Regions from separate parts of the Ensifer sp. genome, predicted to be linked through region 1. Evidence: predicted binding sites of a transcription regulator. Region 1 holds the regulator's gene; the other holds the start of a gene.

The links. The regulator PhoB, encoded in region 1, activates phosphate uptake and scavenging genes when phosphate is short. The targets are predictions, from matches to a motif close to TGTCATNNANCTGTCAT.
Region 2: phnC (phosphonate ABC transporter ATP-binding protein) is a predicted target of PhoB. The motif match lies at 3,122-3,138, and genes of this name have one in related genera.

Annotation. Positions count from the first base shown of each region.
Region 1 covers NZ_DALZXU010000001.1:472,001-476,387, reverse strand. The annotation lists gene RTP54_RS02325 (aspartate aminotransferase family protein) at 94-1,293, opposite strand; gene RTP54_RS02320 (hypothetical protein) at 1,292-1,582, shown strand; gene RTP54_RS02315 (GcrA family cell cycle regulator) at 1,716-2,240, shown strand; gene phoB (phosphate regulon transcriptional regulator PhoB) at 2,310-2,993, opposite strand; gene phoU (phosphate signaling complex protein PhoU) at 3,295-4,008, opposite strand; gene pstB (phosphate ABC transporter ATP-binding protein PstB) at 4,062-4,387, opposite strand, start outside.
Region 2 covers NZ_DALZXU010000002.1:542,004-546,390, reverse strand. The annotation lists gene phnE (phosphonate ABC transporter, permease protein PhnE) at 1-146, opposite strand, end outside; gene phnE (phosphonate ABC transporter, permease protein PhnE) at 157-1,119, opposite strand; gene phnD (phosphonate ABC transporter substrate-binding protein) at 1,225-2,130, opposite strand; gene phnC (phosphonate ABC transporter ATP-binding protein) at 2,216-3,058, opposite strand; gene RTP54_RS15385 (TetR/AcrR family transcriptional regulator C-terminal domain-containing protein) at 3,326-4,027, opposite strand; gene RTP54_RS15380 (RidA family protein) at 4,223-4,387, shown strand, end outside.

The DNA of each region.
Region 1 (4,387 bases):
GCACGGCCGGGGGTCGAAGAAGAAATGCTTCGACGCCTCGGCTTCGCACATGGACCCTTGGGAAAATCGCTGCCGATCTTCGGGTTCACAAACTCAAGCTGCGGCGGTGCCGCTCGCGCTTCTGACGGCTTCGGCCGCGCGCTCGATGCGCGCCAGGCCTTCGCGTGCCTCCTCCGCCGTCACGGTCAGCGGCGGCAGCAGGCGCAGCACGTTCTCGCCGGCCGGAACAGCCAGCAGCCTTTCCGCGCGGATCGCCTTCAGGAGATCGGCCGAGGGGCCCTTCGCCTTGATGCCGAGCATAAGCCCGTCGCCACGGATCTCTTCGATCACATCGGGGAAACGATCCTGCAGCGAGGCGAGCCCCTGGCGGAACACCAGGGAAACGTCGCGGACATGATCGAGGAAGCCATCAGCGAGGATGACGTCGAGCACTGCATTGCCGACCGCCATGCCAAGCGGGTTGCCGCCATAGGTCGAGCCGTGGGTACCGGCAACCATGCCGGCCGCAGCCTCTTCCGTGGCAAGGCAGGCGCCGAGCGGGAAGCCGCCGCCGATACCCTTGGCGACAGCCATGATATCCGGGCGGATGCCGGCCCATTCATGGGCGAAGAGCTTGCCGGTGCGGCCGACGCCGGTCTGGACCTCGTCGAGGATCAACAACAGGCCGAATTCGTCGCAAAGCGCGCGCAGCTCCTGCATGAATTCCTTGGTGGCCGGGCGGATGCCGCCTTCGCCCTGGATCGGCTCGATCAGGATTGCCGCGGTCTCGTCGGTGATCGCGTCCTTGACGGCTGCGATGTCGCCGAAGGGAACCTGATAGAAACCAGGCGCCTTCGGGCCAAAACCTTCGATGTACTTCTGCTGGCCGCCGGCAGCGACGGTGGCGATCGTGCGCCCGTGGAATGCGCCCTCGAAGGTGATGACGTGGAACTTCTCCGGATTGCCCTTGGCATAATGGTAGCGGCGGGCAGTCTTGATTGCGCATTCGAGCGCTTCGGCGCCCGAATTGGTGAAGAACACACGGTCGGCGAACGTCACGGCCGACAGCCGGCGCGCCAGGCTCTCCTGGCCCGGAACCTCATAGAGGTTCGACAGGTGCCAGACCTTCTCGGCCTGCGCCTTCAGCGCCTCGACCAGATGCGGATGCGCGTGACCGAGCGAATTGACGGCAACGCCTGCAGCGAAGTCGAGATAGCGCGTGCCGTCTTCGGCAATCAACCAGACGCCCTCTCCTCGCTCGAAACGCAACGGCGCACGCATGTAGGTGTCGTAAAGCGGCGTGGTTGCAGTCATGGCGAGCCTCTCCTTCATTGCTATCGGCATCGGTCCGCGCGCGATGTTGGGCGCGGCAAAAATTAAAAATGCCGCCTTGCGGCGGCGCAGGCACTATTCCCATTTCGCAGCGCAATGTCAACAAAACCAAGCCTTGCAGTGCGGTCGCACGACCCTCATCCGTGCGACGAAAAAATCGTCTCGGCGGGGCTTGCAAAAATACAACGCCCGCCGAGCAAGTTGGGGAAAACCAAGAAATCGATTCGGCGCGATTCCGCGGACTCTTGCCACGGAGTCCGGCGGTCAGTAGGTTAACGTTCAATTACTAGACGCATGCGGCGGACCTAGTCACCAAAAGTGTTATCGCGTTGCAGCTCCGGAACCTTGCCGGAGCGTGGTGAAAGATTCTGTCATCGCCAACGCTGAGAACGGAGAGTGCAGAAATGAACTGGACTGACGAGCGGGTGGAGAAACTGAAGAAGCTTTGGTCCGAGGGCCTGAGCGCGAGCCAGATCGCGGCACAGCTCGGCGGCGTCAGCCGCAATGCGGTCATCGGCAAGGTTCACCGGCTGAGCCTGCCCGGCAGGGCCAAGGCTGGTGGCACCGCAGCTGCGACCCGGCCGAAGCCGCGCCCGGCCACATCGGCGCCGCGCGCCCCGAACTTCGCCTCGCGCGTCACCACCCGCACGGTTACCCGCCCGGCTGGCGCCCTTGTCCTCAAGGAAGAGGTCGAAGTCGATCTCGTCGCCGAACAGGACTTCCACGTCCAGACCGATGTGGTCGTGCCGATGTCGCGCCGCCTGGAACTGACGCAGCTGACCGAGCGCACCTGCAAATGGCCGATCGGCGACCCGCTGAAGGAGGAATTCCATTTCTGCGGCAACGATTCCCCGGAAGCTTCGCCCTACTGCACATTTCACGCGAGGCTTGCCTACCAGCCGTCCGCCGAGCGCCGCCGCGCACGCTGAGGTGAGCGAAGACACGTACAGAAAAAGGGGCCGACCGGCCCCTTTTTTATTGCCTACCGATTGGCCGGCTCAGCTTTCGAGCGAGTAGCCGGCACCGCGAACGGTGCGGATCACATCCGGCATGCTCGAGAAATTCAGCGCCTTGCGCAGGCGGCCGACATGCACGTCGACGGTGCGCTCGTCGACATAGATATCGTGGCCCCAGACGCCGTCCAGCAGCTGCGAGCGCGAAAACACCCGGCCCGGCGACGACATCAGGAATTCGAGCAGGCGGAATTCCGTCGGGCCGAGGCGGACTTCGCGGGTGCGGCGATGCACACGGTGCGTCTCGCGATCGAGCTCGATATCGCCGCAGCGAAGCAGCGTCGAGAGAACCTCCGGCTTGGCACGGCGCAGCATCGCCTTGACCCGCGCCATCAGCTCCGGCGTAGAGAACGGCTTGACGACATAATCGTCGGCGCCGGTGGCAAGGCCGCGAACCCGCTCGCTCTCTTCGCCCCGCGCCGTCAGCATGATGATCGGCAGTCGCTCGGTTTCCGGGCGCTGGCGAAGCCGGCGGCAAAGCTCGATGCCGGAGACCCCCGGCAGCATCCAGTCGAGGATCAGGAGATCCGGCAGGCGCTCTTGCAAGCGGATCTCGGCCTCGTCGCCGCGCAGGATCGTATCGACATCGAAGCCCTCGGCTTCAAGGTTATATCGCAAGAGGACGCTCAGGGCCTCTTCGTCTTCGACAACGGCGATTTTCGGCAGCATCAGGTAACGTCTCCTTACCCAGAGCATCCCGTGTTCGATCGAACGCCGGGAGATGCTCGAACATACAGCATCTGAAGCCTTCCGCGCGCTTTCAAAGACATGCGCGAAAACGGTTGGCTACAGGCGCAACAAGGCAGGGCCGCAACCGAAATTGCGACCGGATGAAGTTTACATGCAGGCACTCGAACTTATCCTGGCCCAGAGCATCCTGCCTTCAGGTGGTTTCACTCGAGGGCAGTAAGATGCTCCAGAATTAAAGTGCTGGAGCGTCCTTTGTGCGTTCCTGAGAACGCACGGCGCTCTAGTCCTTTACGGCGCCCAGCGTCGACGTATTGTCGTCCTTTGGACGTTCGCCTTCCGGCTGCGCGCCCGTCGCCATGTAATAGATCGTCTCGGCGATGTTGGTGGCATGGTCGCCGATGCGCTCGATGTTCTTGGCGCAGAACAGAAGGTGCGTGCAGGGCGTGATGTTGCGCGGATCTTCCATCATGTAGGTGAGCAGCTCGCGGAACAGCGAGGTGTAGATCGCATCGATCTCCTCGTCGCGCTCGCGGATGCTGTTGGCCTTCTCCGGCGAGCGGGAGGCATAGACGTCGAGCACTTCCTTCAACTGCACCAGCGCAAGCTCGGCCAGATGCTCGAGGCCGCGGGCCAGCTTGCGCGGGATGCCCGAGCCGGCAACGGCGATCACGCGCTTGGCGTTGTTCTTGCCGAGGTCGCCGACGCGCTCCAGATCGGATGCGATGCGGATCGACCCCATGATTTCGCGCAGGTCCGCGGCCACCGGCTGGCGCTTGGCAATGGTGATGATCGCTTTTTCGCCGATCTGGCGCTCGGCTTCATCAAGGATGGTGTCGTCGGAGATGACCTTCTGCGCCAGCGCGAGATCGGAATTGACGAGCGCGCGGACGGACTCGCCCACCATCTGCTCGGCAATGCCGCCCATCTCGGAGATGCGGCGCGTCAGGTATTTCAGTTCTTCGTCATAGGCGGACATTATGTGCATGGACATAATCTTTGATCCTTGCGGGCGCGTTCAGGAAACAGGGTGGGGGCGAGCTTCGGCGATCAGCCGAAGCGACCCATGATGTAGTCCTGGGTACGCTGGTCATCCGGATTGGTGAACATCTTGTCGGTGTCGTTCTCCTCGACGAGATTGCCGAGGTGGAACATGGCGGTGCGCTGCGACACGCGCGCTGCCTGCTGCATCGAGTGGGTGACGATGACAATCGTGAAGTTGCTGCGCAGCTCGTGGATCAGCTCCTCGACCTTCGCCGTCGCAATCGGGTCGAGCGCCGAACAGGGCTCGTCCATCAGGATCACTTCCGGGCTGACGGCAACCGCACGGGCGATGCAAAGGCGCTGCTGCTGGCCGCCGGACAAGCCGGTGCCCG
Region 2 (4,387 bases), on a different contig from region 1:
CACCAGCTGAAGACGAGGTAGACGACGAGCCCGGCGCTGATGAGGATGGTGCGCAGGCGCTTGTTGGAGGAGCCCTGCAACAGGTTTGGATGGCGCGAGGCGATCGCATCCATTTCAAGAGGGCTTAGTCTGGTTGCGGAGGTCATGTTTGCGCACCTATTGGGCAAGCTGGAAGGCCTGGTCGCCGACGAGGCGACGGCGCAGCCATGCGGAGAACTGGTCGACGGCGAAGATCGTCGCAAAAAGCAGGATGACGATCGCCAGCGTCTTTGCCTGGTGGCCCTGGCCGATCGACAGGCGCAGCAATTCGCCGATGCCGCCGCCGCCGACTGCGCCGATAATGGTGGAAGCGCGCACATTGATCTCGAGGCGCAGCAGGAAATAGCTGGCGAAGTTGGGCAGAACCTGCGGCACCATGCCGAACCAGACCCGTTCGATCCAGTTGCCGCCGGCAGCGCGCAACCCCTCGTCCGGCTTCATGTCGGCATTCTCGACCACTTCGAAGAACAGCTTGCCAAGTGCGCCGATGGTGTGGATCGACACGGCGGCAATGGCCGGGATCGGGCCGAGCGAGAGGATTGCCAGGAAGAAGCCGGCGATGACCACTTCGGGAAAGGCGCGCAGGATTTCCATCAGCCTGCGGATCAAGCCGCGAACCCATGGGTTGGGCATCAGGTTGCGGGCGGCGAGGAAGCAGAAGATGAAGCCGAAGAATGTGCCGATGACGGTGGAGAAGATCGCGATGTTCACGGTCTCCAGCATCTTGTGCACATATTCGGGAATGTAGAAGCTCTCGGTCAGATAGAGCCGACCTTCGGGGTAATTGTACTTGAAGCTGCCGTCGTCATAGGGGGAGGGCAGGTCGAACATGGCGCGGAAGATTTCCAGCCCGTCGCGCGGTGCGAGATCCCCGACGAAGTCGAAGAAATGCGGCAGGCGGTCGAAAAACTTGCCGGCATTGGAATCGTTGGCAAACCAGAGCGAGCCGGAAAGGGCGAGCGCGAGAACGGCCAAGCCGAGGAACGAGTAGAGCCGTCGGCGGGAATTCAGCTCCTGCCAGTGACGCTCCACAAGCGCGCCGTTGTCACTCAGATGCTTTGGAAGCATGGAAGTTGCCATGAATGTTCCGGCAATGCCGGCCTCTGTCGACAGGCGCGACGAGCGCCCTAGCAAAATGACGAACGCTGGCCGTTTTGCGGCCAGCGTCCTTGATTGGTCGAGCGATCAACCGCCGATCGTCGCCTTGCGGGCGTCGATGATCGGCTTGTAGAAGTCGGCGTTGACTTCGGTGAAGCCGGTGAAGTCGCCGCCCTGGATGGCGGAGAAGCAGGCGGCATCGGTCTTCGGCAGGTCGAGCATGAACTGCTTGAACTTCGCCTTCATGTCGTCGTTCATGGTGGAGCGCACAACGATCGGGCCGTTCGGGATCAGCGGCGACTTCCAGAGTTCGACCAGGTCGTTCATGTCGAGGATGCCCTTGTCGACCATCTTCTTCAGGTTGCCCGAGGTGTAGCCGTCCTTGAATTCGCCGACGCCCGAGCCAAAGGTCGTGCCGGCATCGAAGGTGCCCTTGACGACTTCGAGCACGAGGTTTTCGTGGCCGCCGCCGAAGCCGGTCTCACCGAAGAATTCCTTGACCGGGGCGCCGATCGCTTCCGGCAGGGTGACGAGCGGGACGAGGTAGCCCGAGGTCGAGTCCGGATCGGCGAAGCCGAGCTTCTTGCCCTTCAGGTCTTCGATCTTGGTGATGCCGGAATCCTTGCGGGCGACCATGATCGAGTGGTAGCCGGTCGATCCGTCTGTCTGGACAGTTGTCAGGATCGGCTCGACGGCGTCGGCCTTGGCGAGGTAGATCTTGGCGAAGCCGGAAGCGCCGAGTTCGGCGTAGTCGAGCGTGCCGCCGAGCAGGCCCTGGATGACGCCGTCATAGTCGGCGGCCGGGAACAGCGAGACCTTTTCGACGCCGATGGCGGCCGGCAGCTTGTCGACGATGCACTGGAAGTTGCGCAGACGGTCGGCTTCGTTTTCACCGCCGATGATGCCGACGCGGAATTCCTTGAGGTCTTCGGCCTGAGCGTGACCGAGGAGGGCGAGCAGGGCGACAGTGCCCAGAAGAGCTTTCTTCAGCATAAGGTTCTCCCGTTCTCCGGCTGTGCCGGATGATTTTCGGTTTCAAAGAGGTGCCCTTGACGTGGGCCTTCGATCCTGGCGGGCGTCAGATGCCGGCCAGCGCCAGCGGCTTGAGGCCGGCAGATGCCGTTTGTTCCTGCGGGATCGCCGCGGGAATGTTGATGCTTGTCGATGTCATCGATTCCTCGATGCCCGTGTCGGCGCCATAGATTTCGGCGACGGCTGCTGCGGTCAGGTCTTTCGGCTGGCCGTCGAAGACGACGCGGCCATGGGCCATGCCGATGATGCGTTCGCAGTAGTTGCGGGCGGTATCGAGCGTGTGGAGGTTGGTGATCACGGTGATGCCGTCGCGCTCGTTGATGTCGCGCAGTGCATCCATGACGATCTTGGCGTTGAGCGGGTCGAGCGAGGCGATAGGCTCGTCAGCGAGCAGTACCTTCGGTTGCTGCATCAGGGCGCGGGCGATTGCCACGCGCTGCTGCTGGCCACCGGAAAGCGTGCCGGCCGCCTGCAGCGCCGTCTGCTCGATGCCGAGGCGCTCCAGCGCGCCGATCGCCATGATGCGCTCTTCGCGGGTAAACATGTTGAGGATGCTCAGCACGGTCGAGCGGTGGTTGAGACGGCCGAGCAGCACATTGGTGAGCACGTCGAGGCGCGGCACCAGGTTGAACTGCTGGAAGATCATGGCGCAGTCGCGCTGCCAATGGCGAAGGGCAGCACCTCTCAGCGACGACACTTCCGTGCCGGCGAACTCGATCGAGCCGGAGGACAGATCGACAAGGCGGTTGATCATGCGCAGCAACGTCGACTTGCCGGCGCCAGAGCGGCCGATCACCCCGACCATCTGGCCCTGGGGGATGTCGAATGTAACCGAGCTCACGGCTGTCTTCTTGCCGAACTGGCGGGTTACGTTCTTCAACTGAAACATTTCTAGCAGGTCCTCTTTCGCGGAGACCGGTCATCGGTATGACACCTGCCATATCGGCGCTTCATGAAAGCGAAATGTCAGTTTGTTGTAAGTTCTGTTACAGTTCACAGCCGGACCGGCTGGGTTAATCAAATGTGAACGGCGGCCCCGCGTAGAATGCCATCTACGAGGGGGGGCAGCGCGTGAAAGTCGGGGATGGCCTGGTCGCTCTGACCCAAAGCGAGCATATGCCTTGCGCAACGACCGGCGTGCACGACGCTTGATCGGTCATTCCTTTTTTGTGGCAATGCCGTCGATCAGAAAGTCGAGGCCTTTGCGAAAGGTGCCGTCCCAGTCGCTGTCGAGCAGCAGCCGGGAGCGTTCGATCGTCGGGTAGCGTTCGCTGAGACCCGTCACGCGCTGCTGCGCAGCGGTCCTGTCGTCGTCCGTACGGTCGAAATTCGCCCGCGTGATGGTCGCGCCGATCACGTAATTCCAGAGCGACCAGATCGCAGCGTTCAAGTCTGCATCGGCGACGCCGGCTCTCGATAACGTTGAACTCAGCAATTCCAGACGGCCAAGGATATTCGGGCCGAGGGCCCGGCGCGGCAACAACGATGCTGACCAGGGATGGCGCAACATGCAGACGCGCCAGTCTTCGAGCAGGCGAACGACGTCCTCTCGCCAGTCCAGCGTGTCAGCCACTTGCGGTGACGCGGGATATTGAAGCGCCGAGTCGAGCGCCAGATCAAAGACCTTCTCTTTGTTCTCGACGTGCCAATAAAGGCTCATCGCGCCTGCGCCCAGGCGATCGGCCAGCCGCCGCATGGTCAACCCGTCGACCCCTTCGGCATCCAGCAGATCGACCGCAGTCGCTACGATACGCGGTAGAGACAGCGGCGGTTCGCCGTTCCGCTCCTGTGCAGACTGCAGTGGGGCACGCGCCCGTCGGGGCCTTTTGTTCTCAGTGCCGCTGGGTTTCTCCGCCATCCGTCTTCCTTGCCGACCAGAACGTCGATTTACCCCGACAATGCGAGGGATGTCGACTCCGAACAGTTGACTCGTACGTCGTACGATGTCATCAAATAGTACGGTGTACGAGTCACCATGGCGACGATGTTCGAGGTTCAAGACTACTGGCCGGGAGCGTAGGCCGCTCGCTGTTCCCGGAGCCGAGGGAAGATGATGTTACGCGCAATCAAACATGTGCTTATCGGAGGGATATTGATCATGACAACGGGAATGGCCGCTCATGCGACGGCAAACGAGAACGATCTCAAGCTGACCATCGTCAACCCGCAAAACCTCTACGATCCGACGACGAACGGCTACAGCACGGCCGTGATTGTG